DNA from 3 places in the Pedobacter antarcticus genome. Region 2 is predicted to be linked to each of the others. Evidence: riboswitches for the same ligand, from Rfam matches in the RefSeq annotation. Region 2 holds a riboswitch; each other region holds the start of a gene.

Region 1 (10,253 bases), on a different contig from region 2:
CTATTCTCATCTGCTATCGCCTGAAGTACTTGTTCTTTATTGCCACCTGTAAGCGGTGCAACTCCAGCTCTTGTTCTGATTACATTTAGATCTGCTCTCGCGCCATCCAGATTTCCTGAATTTGCCCTTGACTCTGCACGGATCAGATATAATTCTGCAATCCGGATCAGGTAAGCAGGGTCTACGCTCACACCAGCGGTATTATACAATACCCCGTAAACTGTAGTTCCTGAACCAGCCACTAAGCTTTTTCTGCTTCCGCCGATTGCCGGATTATTAATTTTGGAAACAAAGCCATCTGAAGGTTTAAGCGTAAACTGTCCGCCGGAAGAACTTGGGTACCACAGATTCCAGAAACTGTTTCTGTCATTTGCAGAAAAACTTAGTTCCAGAACTGATTCGGAGCTTAAAAAAGGACTGGTGAAAAACGTTTTATAATTGTCTACCAGTTTAAATTTAGGCTGATTGATAACCTGGGTTGCATAAGCTTCCGCTTCTGTCCAATTTTCCCTGTACAGATTCAGACGGGCTCGTAAAGCTCTTGCTGTACTTTTTTGAGCCCGGTTACGGGTATTGGCATCGTCGGCAGGTAATAATTCTTCAGCCTTAACCAGATCTGCCAGTACCTGATCGTAAGTCTGGGCTAGCGTACTTCTTTTTACACCTTTCAGCGCATTCAGATCTACCGTTGGATTTAACTGAATTTGGACACCTCCCCATCCTCTGCCCAGATCAAAATATCCAATTGCACGCAGAAAATAAGCTTCTCCAAGTATTTTATTCTTCTCTTCAGGGGTTAATAGCGGATCATTTACTCCGGGAATTCCAGCAATCACACCATTCGCAGAATTTATCATGCGATATATCTTTCTATAAGCAGAAACAGTGATTACATTATCTGTAGGAATCGCGTTCTGATCCAGCTGAAGGTATTCACTCAGCGTGCCATTAAAAATCACATTATCTGCTGTTATTGTACCTAAAGTTGGGTAATCTGCACTGTAGTAATTTTGCAAACCATCATATGTCCCGATAATTGCCGCCCTGGCTGTACCGGCATCAATAATGGCCGATGCTGTTGGCAAGGCATTATTAGGTACCACATCTAAATATTTTTTGCAGGAGCCAAGCAGTAAAGTTAAACTAAACAGGTAGGCTGCGGTAAGAGTTATTTTTTGAGTTCTCATGAGAATATCTTTTAATTATAAGCTGACATTAACGCCTACTTGTATAGTTCGTGATTGCGGTACCGTGGCCCAGTCATACCCGGCAGTATTCTGATTACTACTTTGTGAACTTACTTCTGGATCAAGTCCTTTGTATTTGGTGAAGGTTAAAAGGTTAGAACCTGAAACATAAATCCGTGCTCTGCTGATACCCCATCTCGCACTGGTTACAGTAGGTATAGTATAACCCAATGACACATTTTTTAAACGTATAAATGACCCATCTTCCAGATAACGGCTACTCAGACTGGCTACATTTCCTCCGTAGTTATTTGCAGATCCGCCATTTACAGTGGGGTCTCCGCTGAAAGTGGTCATTCTCGGAATATCTGTTTGTTGTCCTTCATAATGCCATCTCTCCAGTTGTCTTGGCAGGAAACCAATATTACTTTGTGTTCCACCATGAACCAGAAAGAAATCGTTCATGTTCATGATTTTATTTCCCTGCTGAAAGATAAAGAAGACATTCAGATCGAAATTTTTAACCTTAACCGTATTGTTTAATCCTCCTGTATATTTAGGTAAAGCATTACCTACAATCTGTCTGTCAGCGGAAGTGATCAGACCGTCTCCATTTACGTCGTCATAAACAGCATTACCTGTTTTTGGATCTACATATAATTGTTTGTACAACTGGAAAGAGTTTACTGCGTAACCTTCTCTCAGGATTGAAATATTTCTTCCTGAGGCACCTAACGTAATATCAGAGGCTAATTTTTCGATCTTATTGTTGTTCTTTGACACATTGAATTCTGTAGTCCAGCTGAAATTTTTAGTTTCCACATTTACTGAACTGATGCTTAATTCCAGACCTTTATTTCTAACTGCACCGTAGTTCTGCAGATAAGAGCTAAAACCCGAACGATAAGGCACAGGCACGTTCAGCAACAGATCATAGGTGTATTTATTATAATAATCAAAGGAAACGTTCAGCCTTTTCTTCAAGATGGAGAACTCAGTGCCCAAGTCTATCTGACGGGTAGTCTCCCAGGTTAAGTCCGGGTTAGCCAATTGTGATGGTGCTGTACCAGCTGTCTCCAGGTAATTATATCCTGCCGACCATAAACCGAGTGCTGCATAGTCATCTATACCATTCTGATTACCGGAAAGGCCTATACTACCTCGGAATTTCAGTTCATCAAATATGTTCAGATCTTTGATAAAAGTCTCTTGTCCAGCTCTCCAGGTAAGTCCTCCTGATGGGAAATAACCCCATTGTTTATTGATCCCGAATTTCGAAGAGGCATCAGCACGAATACTTCCATCAATAGTGTACTTGTTGTCATAGGTATAACTTGCTTTACCAAAAAAAGAAACCATTTTATTCTGCGAGCGGGCTGAAGATCCGGAGCGGATAGCTGCATTATCTATCGACCTCAAAGAATTGGTTGCAAATCCGGTTCCGGAAGCGCTGGTAGTCTCATATAATTTGGAATAAATGGTATTCCCAACCAATGCATTGATATTATGCTTTTTATTCTCACCGAAGGATTTGATATAGGTTAATACCTGCTCATTTGTTAAGACCAGATTTTTTGTTTCATAGGATGCTGCAGAACCATTAGAGGCAATACCAGCACTAATCAATGTATTACTGTAGCTATTCTCATATACGCTGTTATTATCGATACTCCAGCTGGTTCTCAGCTTTAATTCCGGCAGGATTGTATACTCTCCGAATACATTACCAATCGTACGCCACCCAACCGCATGGTTATCCAGGTTTTCTATCAGTGCCAGGTGGTTATCAAAACTTCCATAACGGGCATACGTTCCATCTGGCTTGTAGATAGGCAAATATGACCTTGGGAAAATGGCTGAGTTAATTACACCAGTCGGATTATTATCACTTCCACTCAATGCTCTTTCAGTCCTGGTAAAATTAAAGCTGGTTCCAATTTTTAATCTATCGGTTAACCGGTTGTCATAATTGAAACGCCCGGTAAATCTTTCAAAATCCGAAGGCTTCACTACACTCTCTTGTTTTAGATAGCCTACACCAGTATAGTAGGTACTTGTTGCAGAACCTCCTTGTGCAGATACTTCGTAATTTGAAGTTTTTGCAGTTCTGAACAGTCCGCTTACACGGTCATATGTGGGCTGGGAAGTCGGATCTGCGAACGGAAGCACAATAGTGGAAGGATCTTTCTTCTGATCCAGTCCTGTATTCAGCACCGCCTCATTAGCCAGCATCGCTGTCTCAGCGCCACTAACGCTCTTGAATTTATTTACAGCTTCAGACCAGCCCTGATAAGTACTCAGGTTGATTTTCGCTTTAGTGTTTAAACTACCGCGCTTAGTCGTGACCAGCACAACTCCATTAGCGCCCATAGATCCGTAGATGGCTGTTGCACTGGCATCTTTAAGGATAACCAATGATTCGATATCTTCAGGGTTAATATCTGCAAGTGGGTTTGATGCAGTCTGGTTACCCAGACCGGCCCTGATGGAATTGCTACTATTTACAAATACACCATCGATAACATATAATGGTTCTACAGATGCATTTATCGAGTTATTTCCACGAATCCGGAAAGTGATACCTCCACCAGGAACACCGGAGTTGGAAGATACCTGTACGCCGGCAGCTTTACCCTGAATAAGTTGATTGAATCCAGATCCGCCGGTTGCAGTCAGGTCCTCTCCTTTTAATGTGGTAATAGAACCAGCGATAAACTTACGTTCCTGGGTACTGTAGCCTGTTACAACTACTTCGCTAAGTTGCTGAAGATCGGGCTCCAGTGCAATCACTTTACCGATATCCCTAAGCTGAACGGTTTTACCTAAGTATCCGATATAGCTGAATAAAAGACTTTTTTCTGCTTCAGCAACACGAATACTGAATGTCCCGTCAGTATTGGTTAATGTTCCGGACTTCTGCCCTGAAACCCTGATACTCACTCCTGGTAAAGGCTGCTGATCAGTCTGATCAACCACTTTACCAGTAATGGTCCTGTCCTGCGCCTGGACTTCCAGAGCGAATAGGACCCAAATTATAAATAGTAATTTTGTTTTCATTTAAGCTGATTTATAAGAAACAGGTATGAATTCAAACAGGTAGATGGATGGCATAGCAAAGCCACGCTACAGTTCCAACCCGGAATTTTCACACGAAATAATAGATATAGCTATCCCTGGCCCCCTATTCGGGCGCATCATTTTATAGCTGAAATTAGAAATGAAAAGCCGTAATACGGCTTGTATGAGGCAGGATTATGCCATCATACAACATCGCATGGGAGTCATGCAATCAAGAGAAACTGGAGAAAGTGTAATAAGATTAATCGACGTCTGCACAGCAGGGAGAGACCTGGAATTAATTTGGTTCTGAGTCATGTTTATTGAGGTTAATATAAAGGGTGTTTTTTGTGTCTGGATTATTTATCGAAAAGTTCTTTTAATTTTTGCTGTAATTCTTCTCCGCGAAGGTTTCTGCCAACAATGACACCCTGAGGATCTAACAAGACATTGGAAGGAATGGCTCTTACACCATATAATTTCGCTGGCGCACTATCCCAGAAAGCAAGGTCTGAGACCTGCGTCCAAGCTAAATGGTCATCTTTGATAGCCTTTTCCCAGGCTTCTTTGGTTTTGTCCAATGAAACACCTAAAATCTCAAAACCTTTATCATTATACTGTTTATAGGCAGCTACCAGATTTGGATTCTCTTTTCTACATGGAGGACACCAGGCAGCCCAAAAATCTACCAGCACATATTTACCCTGAAAATCGCGCAGATTTACTGTTTTTCCTTCTGGAGTAACCGAATGAAAATCCGGTGCTTTTTTTCCTACACTCACATTTCCCAATACGGTAACCAGCTCATTCAGAACATTTACATAGGGTGTGTTTTTCAGGGAAGGGTCAAGCAGTGCAATATTTGTCTTAATTTCTTCAGGGCTTAATCTATAAGAGAAGTCGCGGTATAAGATATAAGCTGAAACAATCGAAGCGGGATTAGCTTTGATAAACGCTGACACGTCGACATTTCTTTCTTTTTTATAAGCAGCGAACAGATCTTGTGAGGGTGACCCTGTTACTTTGGATCCTCTGTAATAAGCAGCTGTGTCCAGCTCCACATTTACCGCTCCGCTTTCCAGAAATAAATAAAAAGGACTTTGATCTTTATAAAGCGTTACGCCGTAGAGTTCCGGCAGCTCCAATTGTGTTTTAAACTGGAACTTCCCCTCATTCAGACTCGCTGAATCGATAGTGATAAAAGATTTGTTGTAAAATTTCTGCAAATAGATTTTACCAGATTTCAAACCGGGTACAGTACCTGTAAGCGTTAGTGGTTTTTTATCCGCTGCCTGTAAAGACAAAGTGCTTAGTAGTAAGCCTGCAGTTAAGATTTGTAGCGTTCTTTTCATTTTATCTTCTTTTAAGGTTAACTATACTGTTAAACTCCAGAAAAATAATAATGCTTCATTACCTTCAAACGGGGTAAACTACATTACTTATATTTCTCCTCTCGGAGCTGGAATTAGCACCTTTCATTCCTGCAGCAGGAGCGGAGGTTGCCAAGACGTTACAGGGCCATTCCCTCAGTCTTTCTTTATAAGTATAGTCGGTATTTTTAATTACCAGGTCAAAGATATAAAAATATACTACTAAATCAATAGATATTATTTTAAAATATTGAAAACACTCCAAAAATGCATTTTTTGACCAAAAAAATTATAAACTGAGATAAAGTAATGCTGCTAATCCTGCCCCGATCATTGGCCCTGCTACAGGAACCCATGCATATGACCAGTCACTTCCTCCTTTATTCTTAATAGGTAATAAAGCATGTATAATTCTTGGTCCAAGATCCCTTACCGGATTGATCGCATAACCAGTAGTTCCACCTAAAGATAATCCAATTGCCCATACCACAAATGCAACCGGAATTGCACCAACAGTACCCAACCCTATCGCTGTTTTAGTCTCTGTAATCTGCGCCCTGGTGATGTAAAAAACGGTGAAGATCAGAACAAACGCCCCGATAATTTCACTTAATGTATTAGAAAAGTAGTTTCTTATCGCTGGCCCTGTACAGAACACAGCCAGGATTAAAGGTGCCGAATTGGTTCTTTTAAAATGATCTGCGTAGACCACCCACACCAATAATGCACCCGCCATTGCGCCCAGCATCTGCGCCGTCATATAACTGAGCACATCAGCCCATGGGAATTTGCCGGCAACCGCGAGTCCGAACGTTACCGCAGGGCTCAGATGTGCTCCGCTATAGGGCCCGGCGATTGTAACCCCTGTAAAAACAGCCAGAGCCCACGCTGTTGTAATTACAATCCAGCCACTATTCTGGCCTTTCGTATCATTTAAAAGGACATTGGCTACCACGCCATCACCCAGTAATATCAGGACCATTGTCCCTAAAAATTCAGCTGCAAAAGGTGTCATATCTGATTGTATAAATGGAAAATTATATTGCCCGGTTGAAAATTAAATTACACGTCTTCCGGTAATTCATCGTTCCAGCTTTGCGCTGCATGCACAGCTCTCTTCCATCCTTTAATTGCATTTTTAAGCTTATCCGATCCGCCCTGTGGCTCGAATACTTTTTCCGACTGCCATTGCTGACTAATCTCGTCAACGCTTTCCCAGTAGCCTACCGCCAGTCCTGCCAGGTAGGCTGCCCCTAATGCAGTCGTCTCCACTATAGAAGGCCGGATCACATTACAGCCTAGAAGATTTGCCTGGAACTGCATCAGCAAGTCATTAGCTGTTGCACCTCCGTCAACCCGCAATTCCTTTATCGGCATCCCCGAATCTGCTTCCATTGCTTTCAATACATCCATGGTCTGAAAAGCAATGGATTCTATTGCAGCCCTTGCGATATGGCCTGAAGTAGCGCCCCTGCTTAACCCAACTATGGTTCCCCTGACGTCAGGTTTCCAATACGGCGCTCCCAGTCCCGCAAAGGCGGGTACAAAATACACGCCCCCGTTGTCCTTTACACTCAAAGCCAGTTTCTCTACATCTGCGGAATTCTGGATAATACCGAGCCCATCACGCAGCCATTGAACGACTGCGCCCCCTATAAAAATACTACCCTCAAACGCATACTGGATCTTTCCGTCAATCTTCCAGGCAACAGTGGTCAGCAAGTTATTTTTAGAGGCGATAAACTCCTCACCTATATTCATCAGCATAAAACATCCGGTTCCATAGGTGTTTTTAACCATGGCTTTATCCAGGCACATCTGTCCGAATAATGCGGCATGCTGGTCGCCGGCAATTCCGGCTATTGGGATTTTTGAAGCAAAGATGGTAGTCTTGGTCTCCCCATAAATTTCGCTGCTCTGTTTAACCTCAGGAAGCATAGATGCAGGGATATCAAATAAGTCCAATAGTTCCTGATCCCATTCCTGCGTGCGGATATTAAACAGCATTGTTCTGCTGGCATTGGTAATATCTGTAACATGGACTTCTCCACGGGTAAAATTCCAGACCAGCCAGGTATCTACTGTTCCAAAGACCAGTTCTCCAGCTTCTGCTTTTTCGCGCGCACCAGCGACATTCTCAAGTATCCAGTTAATTTTAGACGCAGAAAAATAGGCATCAATTACTAATCCGGTCTTGTCCCGTACCAGCTCTGTCTTTCCCTGACGCTGCAATGCCTCACAAAAGGGTGCGGTTCTGCGATCCTGCCAGACAATAGCATTATAAATAGGTATACCGGTATTTCTGTCCCATACAATCGTTGTTTCCCGCTGATTGGTAATTCCAATCGCCGCGATTTGCTTTCCATTAATCCCCATTTTTACTGTGGCCTCTGCAGCAACTCCTGCTTGCGTTGCCCAAATTTCCGTAGGGTCATGTTCTACCCAGCCTGATTGCGGAAATATCTGTGTGAATTCCTTCTGGACTACAGACCTTACTTTTCCAGTATGATCGAAAATAATAGCACGTGAACTTGTAGTGCCCTGGTCAAGAGCTAAGATGAATTTTTCCATAAGATGATATTAAGGTTGGTATGGCTCTAATAAATAGTTTTGAGCAAGTTGAACAAACTCCTGCTTTTGCTGGTCTTCCCAGCTCAGATCATAATTCAGCTCTTTTGCCATCAGCGCAGCTACTCCGGCAGCGGAATCTATCGCTGCTCTGGCATCCAGAAACAGCATCCTTATTCTCCTTGCAAGCACATCTTCGACTGTTCTCGCCATTTCATGACGGACAGCCCAGATAACCTGTGCCTGAATAAAGGGTAAACGCGGGTGGATCTGAGTTTTCCATACCGGGTTTTCCTCTGCCAATTTAAGCAGTTGAGGCAGGTCCGTACCATACACCGACAAAGGCTTTGTCACGTCTAATCCAGTCTGACTGCCATGTATAGGCAGATTTTTCGTTTTACAATTCTCCGGAGGTAGCTGAGCGGTCCTGTATATCTGATTGACTGTATCTTCTGCCATCCTCCTGTAAGTAGTCCATTTTCCTCCAGTCATCGTGATCAGTCCTGATTTACTAACCAGTAGCTTATGACTTCTTGAAATTTCTTTGGTTTTAGTTGATCCCTCTTCGGGCGCTGCCAAGGGACGCAGACCTGCAAAAACACTTAGTACATCTTTACGCAGGGGCGCTTTAAGCAGGTAAGTGGCAGTAGTACGCAATACGAAATCTATTTCTTCTTCGAGTGCAACCGGTTCCAACCGGTGTTCATTCAACGGCGTATCGGTTGTACCCAGCACGAGTTTATCATGCCATGGTACCATAAATAATACTCTTCCGTCTTCGGTATGCGGAATCATGATCGCCTGATCTGCAGGCATAAAGCTACGATCAACAACGAGATGGATTCCCTGACTGGATCTGACCAGGGATTTTCGTCCCGGCTGGTCATCTTGCAGCAGCTCGTCAACAAAAACACCTGTGGCATTGACAACAGATCTGCTCTTTAGCGTATACTGCTTTCCTGTTTCTTTATCTGTGGCACGAACGCCTGAAATCTTTCCTTTTACATCCTTAACCAGACCTTCCACCCGGAAATAGTTTAATACAGTTGCCCCTTGCTCCAGTGCTGTCTGGGCCAGGTTTACAGCGAGTCGTGAATCGTCAAACTGTCCATCATGATAACTGACTCCGCCATGAAGTTTCTGTTGATTTATTGTTGGAATTGCATTCACTATTTCAGTCCGGGATAAATGACGTGCTCTTCCAAATCCAAGTTTCCCGGCAAGCAGGTCGTATACAGACAAACCAATAGTATAAAAAGGTCCTGACCACCAGGTATAATTAGGAATTACAAAAACTTCGTTCTTAACCAGATGGGCTGCATTCTTAAGTAGCAAACCTCTCTCATAAAGCGCTTCTCGCACCAGACCGATATTTCCCTGTGCAAGGTATCTGACTCCACCATGCACCAGTTTAGTACTCCGGCTGGAGGTACCCTTTGCAAAATCAGCCTGCTCCAGCAATAGGGTCTTTAGTCCCCTGCTCGCTGCATCAACTGCTGTCCCCAGTCCTGTCGCTCCCCCACCTACGATAATAACGTCCCAAAGTTGCTGCTGGTCATCCAGTATTTCAATCAGTTGTTTCCTGTCAGTTTGCATAGTTTTTATATTCTGTTTATGAAAATAGATTACACTTCAAGTACACACCGTTCCTCCAGCAGCTCTTCCCTGCAGGATACATCATCAAAACCGGCGTGCATGGCCTCTTCTTCTTTTGCAATAATTGCTTTCCTTTTTTTTCGTTTCATCGCCTGAGCGAAACGCCGGATATCGTCCTGACTTTTTAAAATGAGTCCAGGAACCTCTCTGGGTTTATGGTCATCGCCCATTGCAACCATCGTAAAATAACTGGTGTTGGTGTGTTTGATTACCTGTGTTTTGAGATTTTCAGAAATAACCCTGATACCAATTACAATCGAAGTTCTGCCCACATAGTTAACCGATGCCATCAAAGACAGTAACTCCCCAACTTCTACAGGCTCCAGAAAATTTACCACATCTATCGAAGCGGTTATACAATAGCCGTCTGCATGTTTTGCTGCACAGACATAAGCGACTTTATCCATCAGGCTTA
Region 2 (10,253 bases):
GGGAAGAAATCGGACTTCATAAAGTCAAGGGAAAGATGGTGGTCAATGAAAGGTTTGCTAAAAGTAATTTCCATACAGATGTCTGGAATAATTTATCCGGCAACGAAGACCTCGCTTACAGACTGGCCAATGCTGGTTACAAAGTAGTGCTGACCAATGTTACCAACCTCTACCTGGATCTGGCATACAGCAAAAGTTACGCAGAGCCCGGTCAATACTGGGGCGGTTATGTAGATATCGATAAACCGTTCAGCTTTATTCCTTATAACTACACCAAAAACCAGAAGGAAGATGAACGTGGGAACGCAATTGCCCCTGGTCATTTCAAAAACATGGTACAGCTTACCGAATTTGGAAAGTCTAATATTGTAGGTATACAAGCACCACTCTGGAGCGAGATTATATTCAGCAAAGAAAGATTCGAATACCTGCTTTTCCCGAAATTATTCGGGCTGGCCGAAAGAGCCTGGGCACAGGATCCGACATGGGCATTAGAAAAAGATGCAGCAAAATCAGAAGCGCAGTATAATGCTGCGTACCAGTCATTTCTAAACTCCGTTGGCAACTATGAACTCCCAAGGCTTGATAATCTGTCTGGTGGATTTAATTACCGGATCCCTACTCCCGGACTTAAGGTGGAAAACGGAACATTGTCCGCAAACGTTCTTTACCCGGGATTAACCATAGTTTATACAACAGATGGCTCTGACCCTAATGAGAACAGCCAGAAGTATACCGCACCGATCAGCCAGAAAGGAAATTATACTTTTAAAACCATAAATGCTAAAGGACGGGGAAGTAACTTAATTAAAGTACAGTTGTAAACCGAAATAGACGTGTATACACGTCTATTTCGGCAATCTTTAACTACGACAGCCTTTGTTTAATTGCTTCGTATCCTGCATCCCTGTCTCTTTTGCTTTTAACAGAAGATTTGCCGAAGCTATAGCTTACAGACAGTGCTGCGCTTCTAGTGTCATAGTAATTCATATCAACAATACTCAGTTCGTTTAGCAGTACTTTATACCGGTCTTTATTACTCTTCAATAAGTCCTGTGCGGATAAAGTGATATTCCACGGGCCCGATGATTTCCTCAACCTTATTTCGGTTTCCAGTCTGTTTCCGATTGCTGTGTTTACAATAGTTACGGGAAAAGTATTATTCGCAATTACAGTACAGAAAAGAGATTCCTTTTTAGAAAGCGTAAAAGTTTGATTGGTAGAGATACTCAATAACATGGTCTTGTTATCGATAATCACATCATTCGCATATTTCCCCTTTGATACCACATATCCAGTTAGCGTCGTACCTGTAAATTTCCACCACGGTAAAATCTGGTTATAATAGGTAATCGTATTGGAATAGCTGTATTTATTCCCGTAGTTAACTTTCTTGTTCGCGATAATATTGCCCGAAGGATTATAAGGAAGTGCATAAAACTCGTCCAGTAACTGGCCAGCCGCAAACTGGACAGAAAATGTGCCATTTTGACTACTAAACGTATGATTAAGCTCCTGTCTGTAATATTTAGACGGAGACAAAAATGGATTTCCCTCAAAATAAGTCTGATCGGTAGTATAAGTACGGAACGGATTAACATCCCAGTAACCAGGTCGGGTGATTCTGCTGGAGAGCGCAAGCACAAATGATCTGTTCTGGCTGGTTGTATATTTCAGAAAGGCAGTAGGAAAAACATTAACATAGTTTCTGTCTACTTCCTTTACACCTTCCAGCCATCCTGTTGCAACTGTATTTTCCAAACGCAAGCCCAGCTGATATGACCATTTTGCACTGACCATATGCTTTATCAGTCCATATAAAGAATTGATATTTTCCTGATACCTGAAAAGATTACTTCTGCTCAAATCTTTCACCCAGTTATCATCTCCGTTTCTGTTTTCGAAAAGAAGGGTATTATCAATATTGGAGAAGGATAATTTTGACCCAAATTCTACACCGACACGTTTATTAACCGGCCATTCAAAATCAACTTTAACCGATTGATTACTGATTTTCTGCGGAGATGCACTTCTAAACCAATCTTCTGTGAACAGTGGTTGTTGCGTGCCAAGGTCTAAAGCATTCGTCTTACTTACCGAGTTGTTTTTAGCAGTGTATTCCAGTGCATCAAAATCAATGCTGATTTTTTTGCCGGAAGAATCCAGTTTGCCCTGGTAGTTCAGGTTAAGTGAAAAAGTCTGTGAACTCAAATTATCCCTGTTATTCGTTTTGCTGAGTGAGTCCGTGTCCGGGTAATAATCGCGTCTGAATGCATCCCGCGTTTCCTTGTGCCAGCTACCTGCATAATCAAATAATAAACCGACTACATGATTTTCATTAATCTCACGATCAATTCCAAGATTCGCACCGGGATATAGGTTCTGAAAATCAGTATTAGAGGTAATATTCCGGTGTAAAAGACTTTTCGTACCGGAGGCAGGATAATATATATCTTTTTTAAACTCAGGCTGCCTGCTCCGGTTACCCATAGAAAAATCTGAGTATACATTCCATTTCCCCTGACGGTTATTCAAATAGACACTGGCACCCTGCGAATTAACGGCAGTCTGCCTGGAACTAAGCACGGTATTCCCGACCAGCCCCTCTTCCTTATTCTTTTTGGTCAGGATGTTAATAATTCCTGCGCCACCTTCTGCATCGTATTTGCTCGGTGGTGTAGTTATAACTTCAATTGCATCCAGATTATCTGACGGAATACTGCTTAAATAATTTTTCAGCGCATTACCGCTAAGCACTTTTCGCTTATTATTAATGTATACAATCGCACCTGAAGTACCGCTGATCTGTATGGTTCCGTCCGAGGAAACATTTACCAGTGGTGTTTTTTCAATAACATCCCAGATATTGTTTCCGAACACCAGGTCCGTTTCTCCGACATTAAAACGCAGGCGATCAATTTCACGTTGAAAAACAGGCTTTTTGGCTGTTACAACCACTTCTTTCAGGTCGCCAATACGACGCAGAGAAATATCAGGTAAGGTATTTGCATCGACCACAGCAAGAAAGGTAGTATCCTTAAAAGCTATATTCTTCACCGAAATAGTATACGCTCCATTTTTAAGATCCGGAAATTGATAATGGCCTAAACTGTCTGTGATAGTATTTCCGATTATCACGTTGCCTTTTTTAATACTGACTATTGCCAATTCCACGGGTTCTTTATTTTCGTTGCTAACCTTACCTTTTAAGGATAGTTGAGCTGAGACAGCATGAGGAAGGAGAAGAAGTAATCCCGCTTGTAGAATTTTGTGCATACAATAAATATTAGGTTTTAAGAGGCTGACATTCTTTAGATTAAAGAATTCCTCTACAATATAGGGATTTTCGGAGAAGACAAATAAAAAATTGGCTTGAGACTATTCTGATCAGATTAATCTTATAAATTCAAAAAAGCATTTATCTTTAGGCTCAAATTTTACAATTATATTCTTTATGGCAAAGGCATCTGAAATTAAAGTAGGAAATATTTTACGTTACAACAGTGAACTGGTAACAGTTACAGAATTCATTCACCGTACACCAGGTAAAGGCGGAGCTTTCTACTTAGGTAAATTCCGTAATATTAAAACCGGAAAAATAGTTGAAGCACGTTTAGGAACAGATGAGCAGGTGGAAATATGCCGTGTTGAAACCAATGACTATCAATACCTGTATGAAGACGGTGATTATTTTGTGGTAATGGATAATGAAACATTTGATCAGTTTAACATTCCTAAAGCATTATTTGGACCGGCTGCTAAATATTTAAAAGAAGGAATGAGCGTAGTGGTTTCTTTTGAAAGCGAAGAACCTATTATGGCCCTTACACCGAATTTTGTAGAACTGGAAATTACTTATGCGGAACCAGCTGTAAAAGGTGATACTTCTTCAGGTGCATTAAAATATGCCACATTAGAAAATGGAGTCGAAGTTAAGGTACCTTTGTTTGTGAATCAAGGTGATAAAGTTAAAATAGACACCCGTACAGGTGAATACATAGAGCGTGTAAAATAATTTACATTCAAAAAAGCATCACGGATATCCTAAAATGCCCCCAAAAAGTGAGACACTTTCCGGGGGCATTTTTATGACTCAGAATTGGCCTTTCAGCTAATTCACATCAAACCATAACTTAGTGGTCAGCAGGTCGGGACCCTGGCTCGCAACTGCATTTTTATAGCTTTGAATATTTAAAGATTGTTCTGTTCCGGGGTAAATGAAACGTACCGGAATTTCGCCATTTAAAACCGTGTTAACCGAGGCTTTCAGCACCGGATAATCCAACCTGCGCCTCTCGGCCCAGGCCTCAAGGCCCTGCCCAAATAAAGCCAGCCATTTTTGTTCACCGATTGATTTCTTGTAGTTACCCGGATCATATTGAGCGAAGGGCTGAGCTACATAAGCTGCCGCAGCGGCATCAGAAATATTATACTGTCTGAAAGACGCTTTAATCCCCTGCTGATAAAGATCTGCAGCATTTTCAGTTGTGAATCCCCTGGCGGCAGCTTCTGCCCTGTCAAACAGTAATTCTGCATAACTGAAGATTACAGCCGGGGCCTGAGGTAAAAGAAAGTAAGCGCCTGGCTTAGATACCTTTGCAAAACCTAATGCACTCGCTTCAGAGTTCGTTAGTCCGTTTGGTAAACCAACATACTCTTCTGGTGTAGGCGTCTGCGTCTTACTGGCATAAACTGCTAGTCTGGGATCTTTAAGCTCGGACAACTTATCGACGATTGTTTTGCTGATCCGGTAATCGTCACGGGTTTCAAACTGTGCGCTAATCGGATTCTGTTGAGGAGAGGTCTGATAAATTAACTGTGCTATATCTGCATTCTCACTAATCAATGCATCATTATCTGCCTTAATCTCATCAAATACTTGTTTTGCTTTTGCAGGTTCCCGGTCTGCGATACGCAGTGCAATCCGGACCCGGAGTGAGTTAGCCAGTTTTTTCCAGCGCGAAATATCTCCATTATAAATAATATCGCCTCCGATTGCCTTGCCAGCCGGATTGAGTACCGTTTTAGCGGCTTTCAGATCTTCCAGCAAGCCGAAATATATATCTTTTTGTTTGTCATAAGCAGGCGTAATAAACTCGTTTAGTTTCCCGGCCTCTGTATAAGGCACATCGCCATACGCATCTGTCAGCAGAAGAAACACCCATGAACGTAAGACCAGGCCAACGCCCCGGTAATTCGGATTATCCTGTGCATCGCCGGCTTCGATTATCTTGTTAAAAGCAATGATACCTTGAGAATAACCATTTGACCACAATGTAGTCAAACTACTATTCGAATAGATAAAGCGATCTTCCTCTGTATATTGAACCTTTGCAAATTGCTGAGAAAAAAGCAGGCTTGAATTCATATTATTGGTAGTTCCCCAATATACATCTGCTGTGTTTTTAATTGCGCCTGTCAACAGATAATCAGGCTGTGCTTTTTCAGTTGCATTTGGATTGATATTAATTTTATCCAGTTCCTTTGCGCAGGACGCCAGGGAGAATGCCAGTGCAGCTATGATATATAGTTTATTATTTTTCATGTCCAGATTATTAAATTTTGATGTTAATGTTGAAGCCGTAGCTTCGTGTCGTCGGATTTGACAAACTTTCCAGTCCCTGCCCGTTTCCGGTATTAAAAGCAACTTCAGGATCTATGTCAGTAACGTTGCGGTGAATTATCAGAAGATTACGGCCAACTAAAGAAACTGAGACTCCCTGAAGATTTAAAGGACGAATCCATTTGGCTGGTAAATTATAGCTCAATTTCACCTCTCTTAATTTGACATAAGAAGCATCAAAAATATTGGCCTCATCTATTGTACGGAATGACTTATAATATTGCTGTGCAGGCAGAACTTTTTCATTTGGCTTACCGTCGGCACTCACACCATTAAATACGATACCATCATCATAAACAACAGCGCCAGTTGGAGCAGCAGCCCCATTGCCCACCCGGACAGTACCATTAGCTTTTTTATTATCCGGATAGTAATACGATATGCCGCCAAATTCGGCGCCCCTTCCCGGAAGTGTAGATGCCAATACACCTGTATAAGTACCAGTAGCATAAGTGCCATTGTAAATTGAACCTCCGATACTCGCATCGATAAGTACACCAAGGCTTAGTCCTTTATAACTAAAAGTATTTGAAATGCCACCTATCCAATCTGGTGTATATTTTCCCAATACCTTTTTAGAGGGATCTGTTTGTGGCGCGCCTGTAGAGTTAACGATAATATTTCCGCCGGCATCTCTCAGAAAAGCATTTCCAAATAAGGTACCATAAGGCTGTCCAACAGACGCAATTACCTGAGCAGAGTTAGTAGCAACTACGTAATTTTGCAGAAGTCCGGCATCATCCAGTGAAATGACTCTGCTCCTGTTCGCCGCAAAATTAACATCAACATCCCAGGTGAAAGCTTTTTTAACAGGAGTTACACCTAATTGAACCTCAATACCTTTGTTATTTATCTTTCCGGCATTCAGCAGTTTAGACTTAAAACCCGTGCTCTGACTCACATCTACGCTCAAGATCTGATCATAACTATTTGTATTATATAAACTCAGGTCCAAACGGACTCTTTTGTTAAAGAAACTCGCTTCTGCTCCTAATTCAGTTGAAGTCGTTGTTTCCGGTTTTAAATTAGGGTTAAGATCTGTTGTGGAAGGACTCAACTGTGGATTGGACCCAAATGGGGCACTAAAACCGTAAGTGTTAATTAAACGGTAAGGATCTGCATCTTTACCAACTTTAGACCAGCCTCCGCGAATTTTGGCGTAATCAAGTACCTCACTCTTAATATCCAGAGCCTCCGTTAAAACAAAGCTTCCGTTAAATGAAGGATAAAAATAAGACCGGTTTTGCGCCGGTAAAGTAGAAGACCAATCATTACGTGCCGTAATATTTGCAAAAAGATAATTTCTGAAACCAAGTTGCGCGGAAGAATAAATACTGTAAGATTTCAGCTTATTATAAATATTTGACGAAGTGAGCGGATCACGTGAGTTATTCAGCGCATACAAACCGGCTACTGCAAGACGCGGTGCACTCTGATCATTCTGCTCGATATACCTCGACCGGATATTTGCCCCTACGAGTGCTTCTAGTGTAAAGTCAGAACTTAGTTTTTTATTAAGATTCAGCGTCCCATCTGTATTAGTCTCACTAACAGTGAAAGCACTTTCTGTATAAGAGCCGAAAGGCGATCCGTTCGTACCGTAAGCTACACGAACCTTTCTGCGGTCATTATAATAATCTGTACCTGTACGAAAATTAAAGTCCAGACCATCAATAATTTTGTAATTCAGACCTACGCTTCCAATTAAACGGTTTCTGTTTTGGGACACCGTATTTTCGTAGGCAACCCAGTAAGGATTAGAATAGTAGCTATTATTCCAGTTGAACGTATTTCCGTCTTCATCCAGATAATTTTTGAGCTCATTAATATCTACCTGTCTTCCAAACCAAGCGAACTGAAGCATTGTACTCGTAGACCTTGAGCCACCAGTTCCAGGAAGATTGTCTGAGCCAAGTTTGCTATAATTAGCATTGGCGGTGAGACTCAATTTCGGTGTAAGCCTTAATGTTGTGTTCAAGGTCACTGAATTTTTTCCCTGACCTGAATTCGGAACTACACCGACCTGTTTTAAATTATTATATGATAACCGGTAATCAAATTTCTCAGTTGCATCTGCAATTGCAATACCATTATTCAATGAATATCCTGTCTGAAAGAAATCACGTACATTATCCGGGTGTGCGACAAATGGAACCGCGACACCTTTAGAAAAGAACTGAGGCAATAAACGTCCATCCATTCTTGGTCCCCAGCTTTCATCGACCCCATCATTCAGACCCTTTCCTTTTCCATCTACATAACTGAACAGGCCTTCAGAACCCTGGCCAAATGCATTTTGATAAACAGGCAATGTAGCAATAGTCTCCAGCACAGTATTGGAATTTACTGTGATGCCCACTCCTCGTTTTGATTTACCAGTCTTCGTTTTAATGATGATGACACCAGCCGCAGCACGCGATCCATAAAGCGCAGCTGCATTTGGCCCCTTCAGTACGCTGATCGATTCTATATCGTCTGCATTAATGTCCGAAATGGCATTAGCATAATCACGTGCACCTGCAGAATTCAATTGAGAATTATCCACCGGAATCCCATCTACTACGAACAGAGGCTGGTTATTTCCTGAAATGGAGGTTTCCCCACGTATCACCACTCTTGAGGAACCCATGTCTCCCTGACTGTTCGTTACTCTCACACCGGCGATTTTTCCAGCCAGCGCATTAACTAAATTCGTTTCTTTCGCCTCCGCCAAATCCTGACCCTTGATTTCCTGCACGGCATACCCCAATGATTTTTTTTGCCTGTTAATACCCAGTGCGGTCACGACAACTTCATTAAGCGCATTTTCAGTCGGCTGTAATGTGACCAGTAATGCGCCTGCATTTCTATTAATCTGGAGTTCCTGTACTTGAAAACCTATATAAGAAAACACCAGTATGCTTCTGTCCGGCGCGACAATAGAAAAAGAGCCGTTGATGTCTGTAGCAACCACCTGAGAGGAGCCTTTAAGGGCTACGGACACACCCGGTAATGTCTCCCCCGTGGAGGCTTTAACAACTCCTTTAATAGTGGTATCCTGTGCGAAAGTCAGTTGTGAAAGCAATATCAGGAAGAGTATCGCTGACAGTTTTATACTTTTAAACATAATTATTGATTATTGATGATAAGAAAATTTAGACATACCAATCCCACTGCGGCTTACGTCCGCTTTTTTTTAAACTCGAAATATAACAGGAGGTGTCTTTAAAATTTGTTTGTCCAGACAGCCAATACGTAAACGTAATCCGGTCTGGCTGAGGGTAGATCACTCTTAGGTAATGTTTTTACATCTGTACTCATTTAAATTAAACATCCAATACAATTAAAAGCGGCAAAAAAAAACACCGCTGAAAATCAGAAGTGCTTGCGTTTATGTCAGACATAAATTATTTGCATTCAACTGACTTAACTACCCCGGGCTGTCCCGGGATGGAATTAGCACCATTTCCATTTTCACGGACGGTTGCTAAGGCTTCAAAGGGCCATTCCCTCCACCTTTCTTGATAAGTTCTTTAAAATAACCGGGGCAAATATATCATTCATAATTTAAAAACTACTTATTCTGTAGAATTTATTTGAATATTTTTTATCTGCGCATAATAGCCAGCTATATTTGACTATTTAATTAGTAGCCTAATAAGCTGACCGATGAAAATAAAAAGCTTTTTATTAAGCTTTTTCAGCTTCGCTTTATCAGGCCGCTATATTTTCTCCGGAAGAAAGTATACAGTTTTGCATTTGGTCGATTTTCATTTAAAAATCATCCGCTTTTCCCTCGCTCCTTATTCGATTCTGACCGAAGGAACAGCGAAGGAAGTCCGAAGAAACAGCAAAGGAAGTGGGAAGGAAATGTTAACCACACCAACACAAGACAAGGATTAATCAATAGTTAATTTACATTTATAAGGCCATTATTTCATTCATGTAACCTATATAGGCCTGCTTATAGTTCATATCAGCATGTTCAGGAGACGAAATGTAGGACTTAAAATCTTCCAGATCGCTTTCAGTAAACCCAAGGCGGTTAAAAAGCACCTTGTCCATTTCCCAATTCAAAGGGTTTACTTTCAGAGATTCCATTCGTTTAAATAGCGACAAATTTTCACGAAACTCTCTGTAAGCGACTGTCTGCCGGTAGTAAGCTATATAAGTTACCATTGTCTGATAAGTTGCGGGCCTGCCAATCCTGGCTTCTCCTAATAAAATCTCCCTTAATACAGGTGCTTTCAGCAATTCCACATCAAGACTGTCAAATGTGATATACGTTTTGAGCGTAAGAGTGTCTACGGCAAACAGGCTATCCTTACTTTTTAGCTCGTGTTCCAGAAAATATGGTCTGTCTGAAAGCTTACGCGCACCACTTCTGGATTCCTGTGCAGATAGGGTAAAAGATAAACAGCAAAAGAAAATCAACACGAATACAGATAGGTCACATTTTTTAACAGATTTCATTCAAATAGCTATTGAGCTCGGCATTATTGCGGAGACAAAGATAAACTAAACAGGATATTCGCTATATAAAACCTTAAGAGCTTTAGAAATTGATAGATTTTTTTCTCAGTCCAACCTAAACTCACAGCTCAAGCCTGATCGACTTTTCCATTTTGCCAGATAAGGAATTTGGATGAAG
Region 3 (10,253 bases), 310 kb from region 2:
GCAGATCCATTTGCACGCCTGGTTAATACAATCCCTAAAATCTGGGAGGTTTTAATAGCATCTTCTCCGAATGTCTCATAAAAATCTCCTACTCTGAACAATAATAATGCACCCGGGTATTTTGCTTTGATCGCATTATACTGCTGCATTAACGGTGTCTCTTTCGTTTTATCTTTAGCCAAAATGTTATATAAAATTACAAAGCTGTAAATATACTATCTAGGGATTAGCTTTGTGCTTTTTTTTGCAATTTCAAGCTAATCTGATACGAATTATAAAGCAGCAATATAATTAAGGAAGAGTTGCAGAGCCTCTCTCTTGGCGGCAGTAAGCTCAAAGTCAAGTTTGTGCATCAGATAATCTTCCATATCGAAACCAGAAACTTCAGGCAGGCCTTTTATTACTTCCTTTCTCGAATCCAGGCCTTTTTTTAAAGCCCGATTGAAAGCAGCTATAAATTCAGCATCTATTTTTTTATTGGCGACCCATGCAGCATAAACAAAAGGAAGACCGGTAAACGTCATCCATTCTTCACCCATATCATAAACATAGGGATACTTATCTTTCTGGCCGAATGTGCGGTCTCCGATCAGTACAATAGCATCAGTAACCGCATCTGGTTCAGTTGTGAAGGATACGTCTTTTTTGAAATGAAATTTAAGCAGTACCCTGGATAAATTGTTAGAAGTTCTGGAATGTGCATCCAAACGTAAAGTACGAATATCTTCTACTGGTAAATGACTAAAAATAAACACAGAGTTGACTGCACCAACCGAGCCGATACAATAATCTGAAATAATATGCGGATCGGCAATTAATGGAATCGCCGCTACAGGGATCAGTCCGATATCTACGGTACCATCAATTACTTTAGCAGCACAATCAGTTGGAATATCAAGGCTCAGGTCAATCTCTTGTAAGATTGGGGAATGTTCAATTCCGTAAATGAAGGGTTTAGTATTAGTATAGGAAACAGCTGAAATACGTATCTTATTCAATGTTATATGCTTATAATGGCTATAACCTTTTGGGGTTATAAACTCATGTTTTGAATTTTTATCCTAGGAATTAATTACCGGAAGTTTATAGAACTGAGGTTTAACATCTTCCTCAAATTCCACATTTGTATAATCGGTAACAACATTATAAAGCGTATCCCTTTCAATCGGTTCACGTTTAACCTGTTTAATGAGATTAACAAGCTCTCTGGTACTCATACCAGGATGCTGCTCTTCTGCCCCGGCCATCGAATAAATCTTAGTCGTATCATCCAAGGTGCCATCAATGTCATCAACGCCAAAATTTAGAGATAATTGAGCTGTTTCTCTACTAATCATCGCCCAATAGGCCTTAATGTGATCAAAATTATCCATATAAATCCTCGCAATTGCGTAGTTACGAAGGTCTTCTATAACTGAAACCTCGGGCACATGATCCATCTGATTATTCTGATTACGGAATTTCAACGGAATAAATGCCTGAAAACCAACTGTTTTATCCTGTAGTTGTCTCAAACGCTCCATATGATCTACTCTGTGCCAGTACTCTTCTATATGGCCATAAAGCATCGTCGCATTTGTACGCATTCCAATCTTGTGAGCTTGTTCATGGATATCCAGCCACTGCTCTGCGTTACATTTATCGTTTGCAATCTTCTCTCGCACCTCGGGATGGAAGATTTCTGCACCACCACCCGGCATAGAGTCCAGTCCGGCATCCTGCATATACTTCATACCATCATAGTGGCTGAGTTTCGCTTTTTTAAAGATATAATAATACTCCACGGGAGTTAATGCCTTAATGTGAAGGTCGGGACGGTGTGCCTTAGACCTGCGGAAAAATTCGGCATAAAAGTCGAGGTTCTGCTTTGGAACGACGCCACCGGTAATGTGTACTTCAGTTACAGGTTCATTATCATATTTTTTCAACGCGTCGATCATGGCGTCGACACTCATTTCCCAGCCTTCTTCTTTGTTCTTAATTAAACGTGAATAGGAACAGAAGTTACAACTGTATACACAAACATTCGTCGGTTCTATATGAAAATTACGGTTAAAGAAAGTACGGTTACCATGTCTTTTCTCTCTGATATAATTAGCCAGTACACCCAAATAACCTAGTTCCGCATACTTATAAAGATATACTCCGTCATCAAAGGAAATTCTCTCTTCGCGCTCTACTTTCTCTGCGATGGCCAATAGTTCTGGAGACAGATCTTTATCGGAAATCAGGAAAGCGAGTTTTTGTGTCGTGTCCATTTATTATCAATTATAAAGTCAAAAGTAAGATAAAAACATCAGAAGATGGTTCCAGAGGCTGTTTTGGCTGTCAGTTTTGTGTCATAGCTATACCATAACAACGCTTTCGAAAAATCAGGACATGAAAAAGGCCGATCATGATGTGATGATCAGCCTTTGAAAATTGCGTTTATAGCGTGTTATTTCGCTGCTTTAGTGTAGTTCAAAACAATATATGCAGAAGAACTACCGTATTCAACAGGTGACTTCAAAGTCAGGTTATTGTCGTCGGCGTGTGAAAGGATAAGTCTGTAACCTTCTGTTACATTTTTCGCTTTATCACCTTCATTCAGTTTTTTAAACTGGAAAGTCTCGTCAGCAGTACTCACAGACCAGAAAATGTCCTGAGTTCTGCTCGGGCAATCAGTAGTTCCAGGCAGCATATAAGAACCATTTCCACTGTTTGTCAATCTCCAGGTACTACCTATAAAACATTTATAAGATGCTTCATTAAACAGTGATTTCACATTCGCTGCCGGTACTCCCTCAAACGTAATATCATTTAATACCCAGTTTCCAGTCACATTTCCTCTTTTCAGGCTAGCACCTGCGGAAGCATTTTTTGTGGATGAACAACTCTGTAAAACCATCAATGAACTGCATAAAATGGCTGCTATTACTAATATTCTTTTCATATACTTGTGTTTTTGAAAGTCAACTTACACAAACCCTGCCAAAAACCCTATTTAACAGAAATTCTATGCATAACAAAACTACAGCCATCCACGGAGGAAATATAACACCAAGTGCAACCGGAGATGTGACTCCTGCAATTAGTTTATCTACAACTTTTTACAGAGACGAAAACGGCGGATACCCGGGCGGACACATGTATAGCCGTGTCAGCAATCCGAACCGTACTGCTTTAGAGACAATATTGGCAAAACTGGAGAAAGGAACAGAATCCTGTGCATTTTCATCAGGTAATACCGCTGGAATGGCAGCGTTCCAGGCTCTAGCGCCGGGAAGCCATATTATTGCCCCCGACGATATGTACTGGGGTTTTAAAAAACAACTGCTGTCTATTTTCGAAGGGATCCTGGAGATTGATTTTATAGATCTGACTAAGCCTGAACTCGTCTCCCCAGCGATCAAATCAAATACGGTGATGATCTGGACAGAAACACCCTCTAATCCACTCCTTAAAATCACTGATCTCACGGCCATTTCTAAGATCGCAAAGTCGCATCAACTGATTCTGGCCTGTGATAACACTTTCGCCTCTCCATGTTTCCAAAATCCAATTTTGCAGGGAGCAGATCTGGTAATGCATTCTACTACCAAATATATAGGCGGCCACAGTGATGTACTCGGCGGTGTCCTGATTACAGCTGGTCCTTCTGCTTATTGGGACAAGATCAGGAATATTCAGCAGATTGGCGGTGCAGTTCCTTCCCCTTTCGACTGCTTTCTGTTACTGAGAAGTTTAAAAACTCTTCATTACCGGATGAAAGGTCATGCTGAAAACGCATTACTTTTTGCTCAGTATCTGGAAGCGCACCCGTTAATTGAAAAAGTGTATTACCCTGGTTTACCTTCACACCCACAATATGAAGTCGCTGTTAAACAAATGACAGGCTTTTCCGGAATGCTGTCTGTGTTGGTTAAGGGCGATGGAGAAAATGCTAAAAAAGTAGTTAATAAAGTTCATCTGTTCGCTCAAGCTACCAGTCTTGGCGGTGTAGAAAGTTTAATTGAGCATCGGGCCTCAGTAGAGGGTCCTGACACAAAAACGCCACAGAATTTAATTCGGATATCTATTGGACTTGAAGATGTAAACGATCTGATTGCCGATTTCGAGCAGGCTTTACGCTAAAAATGAGTTTAAAACTCAACAATAAACTATTGCAAATGAGTGTTTTGTGAGTAATTCAAAATTTAATTTTGGATATTAATCACAGAACACTACATTTGTAACCATAAAGCGAGAGCTTTTCAAGTCAGCCTGCACAGGTTTGATTTATAAAGAAGTGGCGAGAGACAGGCTCCTAGACCCACTGGCAACCCTCCCAAATGGAGAAGGTGCCAATTCCTGACCAGACAGCATATTGCTGATTGGAAAGATAAATTTAGACAAATGAAAATTACAATGCCTCTAGCGCGAATGCGCAAAACTTCTTTAAATATTATTAAGCTTGCTTACGTACACAATTATATGTGTTGTTGCGCTGAATAATAAAAACTAATTCCGACCATTTTTCCCGGAAAGCCTCTGAACGAGGTTCTGATAAGCATGCTTTGCTGTATAAATCACCCTACACTTCATTTTACAACCTTAAAAACCCAAATATATGTCAGCCAACTATAAATTTGAAACCTTACAGATCCACGCAGGACAAGAAATCGATCCAACGACAGGGTCAAGAGCAGTCCCTATCTACCAAACTACTTCTTATGGTTTTAAAAGTGCCGAGCATGGTGCAAATCTATTTGCGCTAAAAGAATTCGGTAATATATATACCAGACTGATGAATCCGACAACGGATGTATTTGAAAAAAGAATTGCCGCATTGGAAGGTGGAGTTGCCGCATTGGCAGTCTCTTCAGGTCAGGCAGCTCAATTTATTGCATTGAGTAATTTTCTGCAGGCTGGTGACAATTTCGTCTCTTCGCCTCATTTATATGGTGGGACCTACAATCAATTTAAAGTCGCCTTTAAAAGACTGGGTATCAATGCAAAATTTGCAGCCACTGATCAGGTTGAGGATTTTGAAGCTCAAATAGATAATAATACAAAAGGAATTTACCTGGAAAGTATTGGGAACCCTTCCTTCAGTATACCTGATTTTGAAAAATTAGCATTACTGGCGCAAAAATACGACATCCCATTAGTCGTCGACAATACTTTTGGTGCTGCAGGTTATTTGTTTAAACCTTTAGAACATGGTGCTCATATCGTCGTACAATCCGCTACTAAATGGATCGGCGGACACGGTACAAGTGTTGGCGGAGTGATCGTTGATGGCGGTAATTACAACTGGGGAAATGGAAAGTTCGAACAATTCAGTAAGCCTTCTCCAGGATATCACGGACTAGTTTTCAGTGACGTATTCGGTGTGAATAGTGAACTGGGAAATATTCAGTTTATTATCCGGGCGAGGGTTGAAGGCTTAAGAGACTTTGGTCCGTCACAATCTCCTTTTAACTCTTTTCTTTTGATTCAAGGATTGGAAACACTTTCACTTCGTGTTCAAAGACATGTAGATAATGCGTTGGCCTTGGCTAACTGGCTGGAAAACCACGAAGCGGTCAAAAAAGTATATTATCCCGGACTGGAAAGCAGCCCATATCACCTCAATGCTAAGAAATACCTTAAAAACGGGTTCGGTGCTGTATTATCTTTCGAACTGGAAGGCGATAAAGACCAGACGATTAACTTCGTAAACTCTTTAGAATTAGTTAGCCATCTGGCAAATGTGGGTGATGCAAAAACATTAATTATCCAACCGTCTGCCACTACACATCAGCAACTTAATGATGAGGAGCAACTGGCTGCCGGGATCACTCCACAATTACTGCGTGTGTCTGTCGGAATTGAACATATCGACGATATCAAAGCAGACTTTGAACAAGCTTTCGAAAAAATAAAATTATAGTAATCCATTGCAAGAACAAGCCTATATGTCATCTAACCATATTTTCAATTACCATAAGCTTTTTAAACTCGAGAACGGAAAAAAGGTCCGTGGTTTACAGATTGCCTATCATACATATGGTAAATTAAATGCCGATAAATCAAATGTAATATGGGCTTGTCATGCACTAACCGCAAATGCAGATGTTCTGGACTGGTGGAAAGGTCTTTTCGGCGAAAACTCATTATTTAATCCGGAAGAACATTTTATTATCTGTGCAAATGTATTGGGTTCGCATTATGGGACTACCAATCCGCTGAGTACAAATCCGGTTACTGGTCTGCCCTATTACCTTTCCTTCCCGGAATTTGGTATAAGAGACATCGTTAAAGCGCACCAGTTGCTCGCCGATGACCTTGGCATCCGTAAACTTAAGGTATTAATTGGTGGTTCACTCGGTGGGCAGCAGGCAATGGAATGGGCAGTAAGCAATCCTGATTTTACTGAAAACCTGATACTTATTGCGACGAATGCTTTCCATTCCCCATGGGGAATAGCTTTCAATGAAAGTCAGCGCCTGGCGATCACTACAGACCGCACATTTTTTGCCCAGAGCCCTAATGGCGGTTTAAAAGGTCTTAAAGCAGCCAGAAGCATTGCCTTACTTTCCTATCGTACTTACGACGCTTATGTTGCGACACAGGTGGAGAGTGTAAACGAGAAGACGGACGGCTTTCGGGCATCATCTTATCAGAATTATCAGGGTGAGAAGCTGTGTAAACGTTTCAATGCTTACAGCTACTGGTATCTGACCAAGGCTATGGACAGTCATAATGTTGGCCGGGGCAGAAAAAGCGTTGCAGAAGCACTGCAGCAAATTAAAGCCGATACCCTGGTAATTGGAATACCTAATGATTTGTTGTTTCCACTTTGTGAACAGGAGTATCTCGCAAACCATATCCCTCATGCCAAATTCCAGAAACTTCTATCTGCTTATGGCCATGATGGCTTTCTGATTGAAACCGACGAACTAACTAATATCATAGGCAATTTCCTAAAGGAAAATGCAAAAAATAAAATTGTTAAACTTCATAAAACAGCATAGATGAGCACGAAACTAAAAATAGGAATTTTTGGATTTGGTGTCGTTGGCCAGGGATTACATGATATTATCCGTGGACAAGACCTGAACCTGGAAATTATTAAAATCGCTATAAAGAACCCAAATAAGAAGAGATCACTGGATAGTAGTCTTTTTACGACCGATCATGATGAAATACTGGATAATCCGGATATCAATACCATCGTCGAATTAATTGATGATGCAGATGCTGCTTTCAAGATTGTTAAAAAGGCACTGAGCACTGGTAAACATGTAGTGTCGGCGAACAAAAAAATGATTGCTAACCATTTGGAAGAACTGGTTAAATTACAGGAATTACACGGAACCTCACTACTTTATGAAGGCGCAGTTTGCGGAAGTATTCCTATCATTCGTAATCTGGAGGAATATTATGATAACGAACTCCTGCACGGAATAAGCGGAATTTTTAATGGATCATCCAACTATATTCTCTCCAAAATATTCAATGAGAATATGCCCTATGATGTTGCATTAAAACAAGCTCAGGATTTAGGATTCGCCGAAACCGATCCAATTATGGACGTTGGCGGATACGATCCTAAATTTAAACTTGCTATTGCAACTGCGCATGCATACGGTCTGTTTATTGACCCGGATAAAATATTGAACATTGGTATCCAGAATTTATCGGAGCAGGATATTCAGTATGCAAGGGAAAAGAACTTTAAAATAAAGTTGGTTCCGACTGCAAGAAAGATCAGCACTAAGCAGGTGATTACCTACGTACTTCCCAAATTTGTTAAGTCTGATGATTTCCTTTACAACGTGGAAAATGAATATAACGGAGTAACTGTTCAGGCAGCTTTCGCCGACAAGCAATTTTTCTTCGGGAAGGGAGCTGGCGGTCACCCTACCGGTGCGGCAGTGTTGTCAGACATAGCAGCATTAAGATATGGATACAAGTATGAATACAAAAAATTCCACCAGCATAACGGCCTGATCCATACCGATCAGGTGAATATTGAGGTTTACCTGCGCTATACCCATGAGTACACCGTAGAGAAGCTGAAAATTGAAAATATTCTGGAACGTTTTGTCAGAAATGACTATAAATACGTAATTGGAAGCGTGAGCTTAAAGTCACTGCTTGCCAACCGGGATCTGTTACAACAAAAAGATGTATTTATTGCTCATACCGGCAGGTATACTTATACGGATCAGCAGATCGAGGTAATTGCCGGAGAAGAAGTTAGTTATAACTAATATTTTGTGTGTTTTGATACAAGCAGGCCGGGTTAACCGGCCTGCTTTGTTTTTTATTAGATTTCGCGATTAATATCCCAGTTCTCGAGATAGTCCGCCACCCGGCGTACAAAAGTACCACCAAGAGCTCCATTAACAACCCTATGATCGTAGGATAGCGAAAGATACATCATGTGTCTGATTGCAATAACATCTCCGTATTCAGTTTCTAAAACTGCAGGTTTTTTCTTAATTGCCCCTACTGCAAGTATAGCCACTTGTGGCTGATTGATAATAGGTGTCCCCATCACATTACCAAACGACCCGACGTTAGTTAAAGTAAACGTACCGTTTTGAGTTTCATCCGGTTTAAGCTTAGATGCTCTTGCGCGAACTGCAAGGTCGTTAACAGATTTGGTCAACCCTACAAGATTCAGCTGGTCTGCATTTTTAATTACAGGTACAATCAGATTGCCACTAGGTAGTGCTGCTGCCATCCCAATATTGATATCTCTTTTTTTGATGATTTTGGTACCATTTACAGATACATTGATCATCGGAAAATCTTTGATCGCCTTAGTAACCGCCTCAATAAAAATTGGTGTAAACGTTATTTTTTCGTTTTCTCTCTTCTCAAAATTCTTTTTAACCTTATCACGCCATAGAACCATATTGGTTACATCTGCTTCCACAAATGACGTCACATGAGCTGAGGTTTGCTTACTCATTACCATATGGTCTGAAATGAGCTTACCCATACGATCCATCTCTATGATCTCATCGGCACCTGAGACACTTACACCTGCAGGATTAGATATTACCGGAGCAGCACTAACCGGCGCTTCCTTTGAGTTTGGCGTGCCTGCTTGTTTATTTTCAGCAGCAGCTTCCTTAACTACCGCTGCCGCAGGGCGGCTCTGCTGAATATAACTTAACAAGTCATCTTTTGTCAGGCGGCCATCTGCACCGCTGCCATTAATGTTTTCCAGCTCTGCTGTGCTTATATTTTCCTGGCTGGCGATACTCCTGACTAAAGGAGAATAGAAACGATCGGAATCAGACTTTACCTGCTCTTCTGTATCCGGTTTAACTTCTAATTGCGTAGTGCCTGGAATTTCAGTCAGAATATTTTCTTCGATGTCGTCTTCAACTGACTCATCTACACTCTTTATTTCCTCTGCATTTTCACCATCGGTTTCTATATACGCGATAACTGCACCTACCTGCACGACGTCGTCTTCCTGATACAATTGTTTTATCAGTTTACCCGCTACCGGAGAGGGTACTTCTGAATCTACCTTATCGGTGGCTATTTCTAAAAGGGTATCATCCAAACTGATCATATCACCTGGTTGTTTCAACCATTTGATAACAGTTGCTTCCGCAACACTTTCGCCCATTTTGGGTAATAATAATTCGTATTGTGCCATTTAGTTTATAGTAAATTTGGTTTTTCCAATCAGCTGCAAAAGTAAGTCTTTTTTAGACTAATTCTTCATCTTCTTTCAGGAGATTCACAATCATGGTCAATGCAGCGGCAGCTGAACGCTCTATATTCTGTGCTCTTTTGTTGCTAAAATGATGCAGTTTCGCAACCACGCGATTCCGGTTAGCTACTGCTACCCAAACTGTTCCTACAGGTTTTCCGGGAGTCTCCCCACCGGGGCCAGCGATTCCGCTTACTGCAACACTATAATCAGTTTTAAAATGTTTCAACGCGCCCAAAGCCATCTCTTTTACTGTTTCTTCACTAACTGCACCGTAAGCTTCAAGCGTCTGCGGTTTAACCCCTAAAACAGATTCTTTAAGTTCATAAGAATACACGACAGCACCACCCGCAAAAACACTTGAGCAGCCAGGGTGTCTGGTAATCAGATGTGATAAATAACCACCCGTGCAACTCTCGGCAGCAGATAATGTCAACCCCTTCTGATCCATAATATTGAGCATAACCTTTTCCAGATCAATATCATCATCGCTCACAACATAAGCTCCTAACCGATCGGTAATCAGATTGGCATACAGATTTACGTTTTGCTGGAGCTGCTGCTCATC

What was found. A riboswitch is a leader RNA that binds a small molecule or an ion and turns the genes downstream of it on or off. The one in region 2 is predicted to bind S-adenosylmethionine.
Region 1: it holds a riboswitch for S-adenosylmethionine, as region 2 does, so the genes downstream of both, BLR53_RS13540 (TlpA disulfide reductase family protein) here and BLR53_RS00910 (SusC/RagA family TonB-linked outer membrane protein) in region 2, are expected to answer to the same signal.
Region 3: it holds a riboswitch for S-adenosylmethionine, as region 2 does, so the genes downstream of both, BLR53_RS02120 (O-acetylhomoserine aminocarboxypropyltransferase/cysteine synthase family protein) here and BLR53_RS00910 (SusC/RagA family TonB-linked outer membrane protein) in region 2, are expected to answer to the same signal.

Annotation. Positions count from the first base shown of each region.
Region 1 covers NZ_FNGZ01000006.1:125,787-136,039, reverse strand. Annotated here, with positions in the region: gene BLR53_RS13550 (RagB/SusD family nutrient uptake outer membrane protein) at 1-1,187, opposite strand, end outside; gene BLR53_RS13545 (SusC/RagA family TonB-linked outer membrane protein) at 1,203-4,244, opposite strand; gene BLR53_RS13540 (TlpA disulfide reductase family protein) at 4,604-5,596, opposite strand; SAM riboswitch class I at 5,681-5,790, opposite strand; gene BLR53_RS13535 (MIP/aquaporin family protein) at 5,904-6,629, opposite strand; gene glpK (glycerol kinase GlpK) at 6,677-8,185, opposite strand; gene BLR53_RS13525 (glycerol-3-phosphate dehydrogenase/oxidase) at 8,195-9,778, opposite strand; gene BLR53_RS13520 (acyl-CoA thioesterase) at 9,808-10,253, opposite strand, start outside.
Region 2 covers NZ_FNGZ01000001.1:203,189-213,441, reverse strand. Annotated here, with positions in the region: gene BLR53_RS00930 (family 20 glycosylhydrolase) at 1-824, shown strand, start outside; gene BLR53_RS00925 (outer membrane beta-barrel family protein) at 868-3,276, opposite strand; gene efp (elongation factor P) at 3,455-4,015, shown strand; gene BLR53_RS00915 (SusD/RagB family nutrient-binding outer membrane lipoprotein) at 4,112-5,545, opposite strand; gene BLR53_RS00910 (SusC/RagA family TonB-linked outer membrane protein) at 5,556-8,729, opposite strand; SAM riboswitch class I at 9,026-9,133, opposite strand; gene BLR53_RS00905 (hypothetical protein) at 9,272-9,505, shown strand; gene BLR53_RS00900 (hypothetical protein) at 9,524-10,075, opposite strand.
Region 3 covers NZ_FNGZ01000001.1:513,255-523,507, reverse strand. Annotated here, with positions in the region: gene mutS (DNA mismatch repair protein MutS) at 1-182, opposite strand, end outside; gene BLR53_RS02140 (menaquinone biosynthetic enzyme MqnA/MqnD family protein) at 273-998, opposite strand; gene mqnE (aminofutalosine synthase MqnE) at 1,062-2,258, opposite strand; gene BLR53_RS02130 (lipocalin family protein) at 2,438-2,932, opposite strand; gene BLR53_RS02125 (trans-sulfuration enzyme family protein) at 2,998-4,113, shown strand; SAM riboswitch class I at 4,255-4,367, shown strand; gene BLR53_RS02120 (O-acetylhomoserine aminocarboxypropyltransferase/cysteine synthase family protein) at 4,589-5,893, shown strand; gene BLR53_RS02115 (homoserine O-acetyltransferase family protein) at 5,919-6,977, shown strand; gene BLR53_RS02110 (homoserine dehydrogenase) at 6,978-8,219, shown strand; gene BLR53_RS02105 (dihydrolipoamide acetyltransferase family protein) at 8,276-9,628, opposite strand; gene BLR53_RS02100 (competence/damage-inducible protein A) at 9,681-10,253, opposite strand, start outside.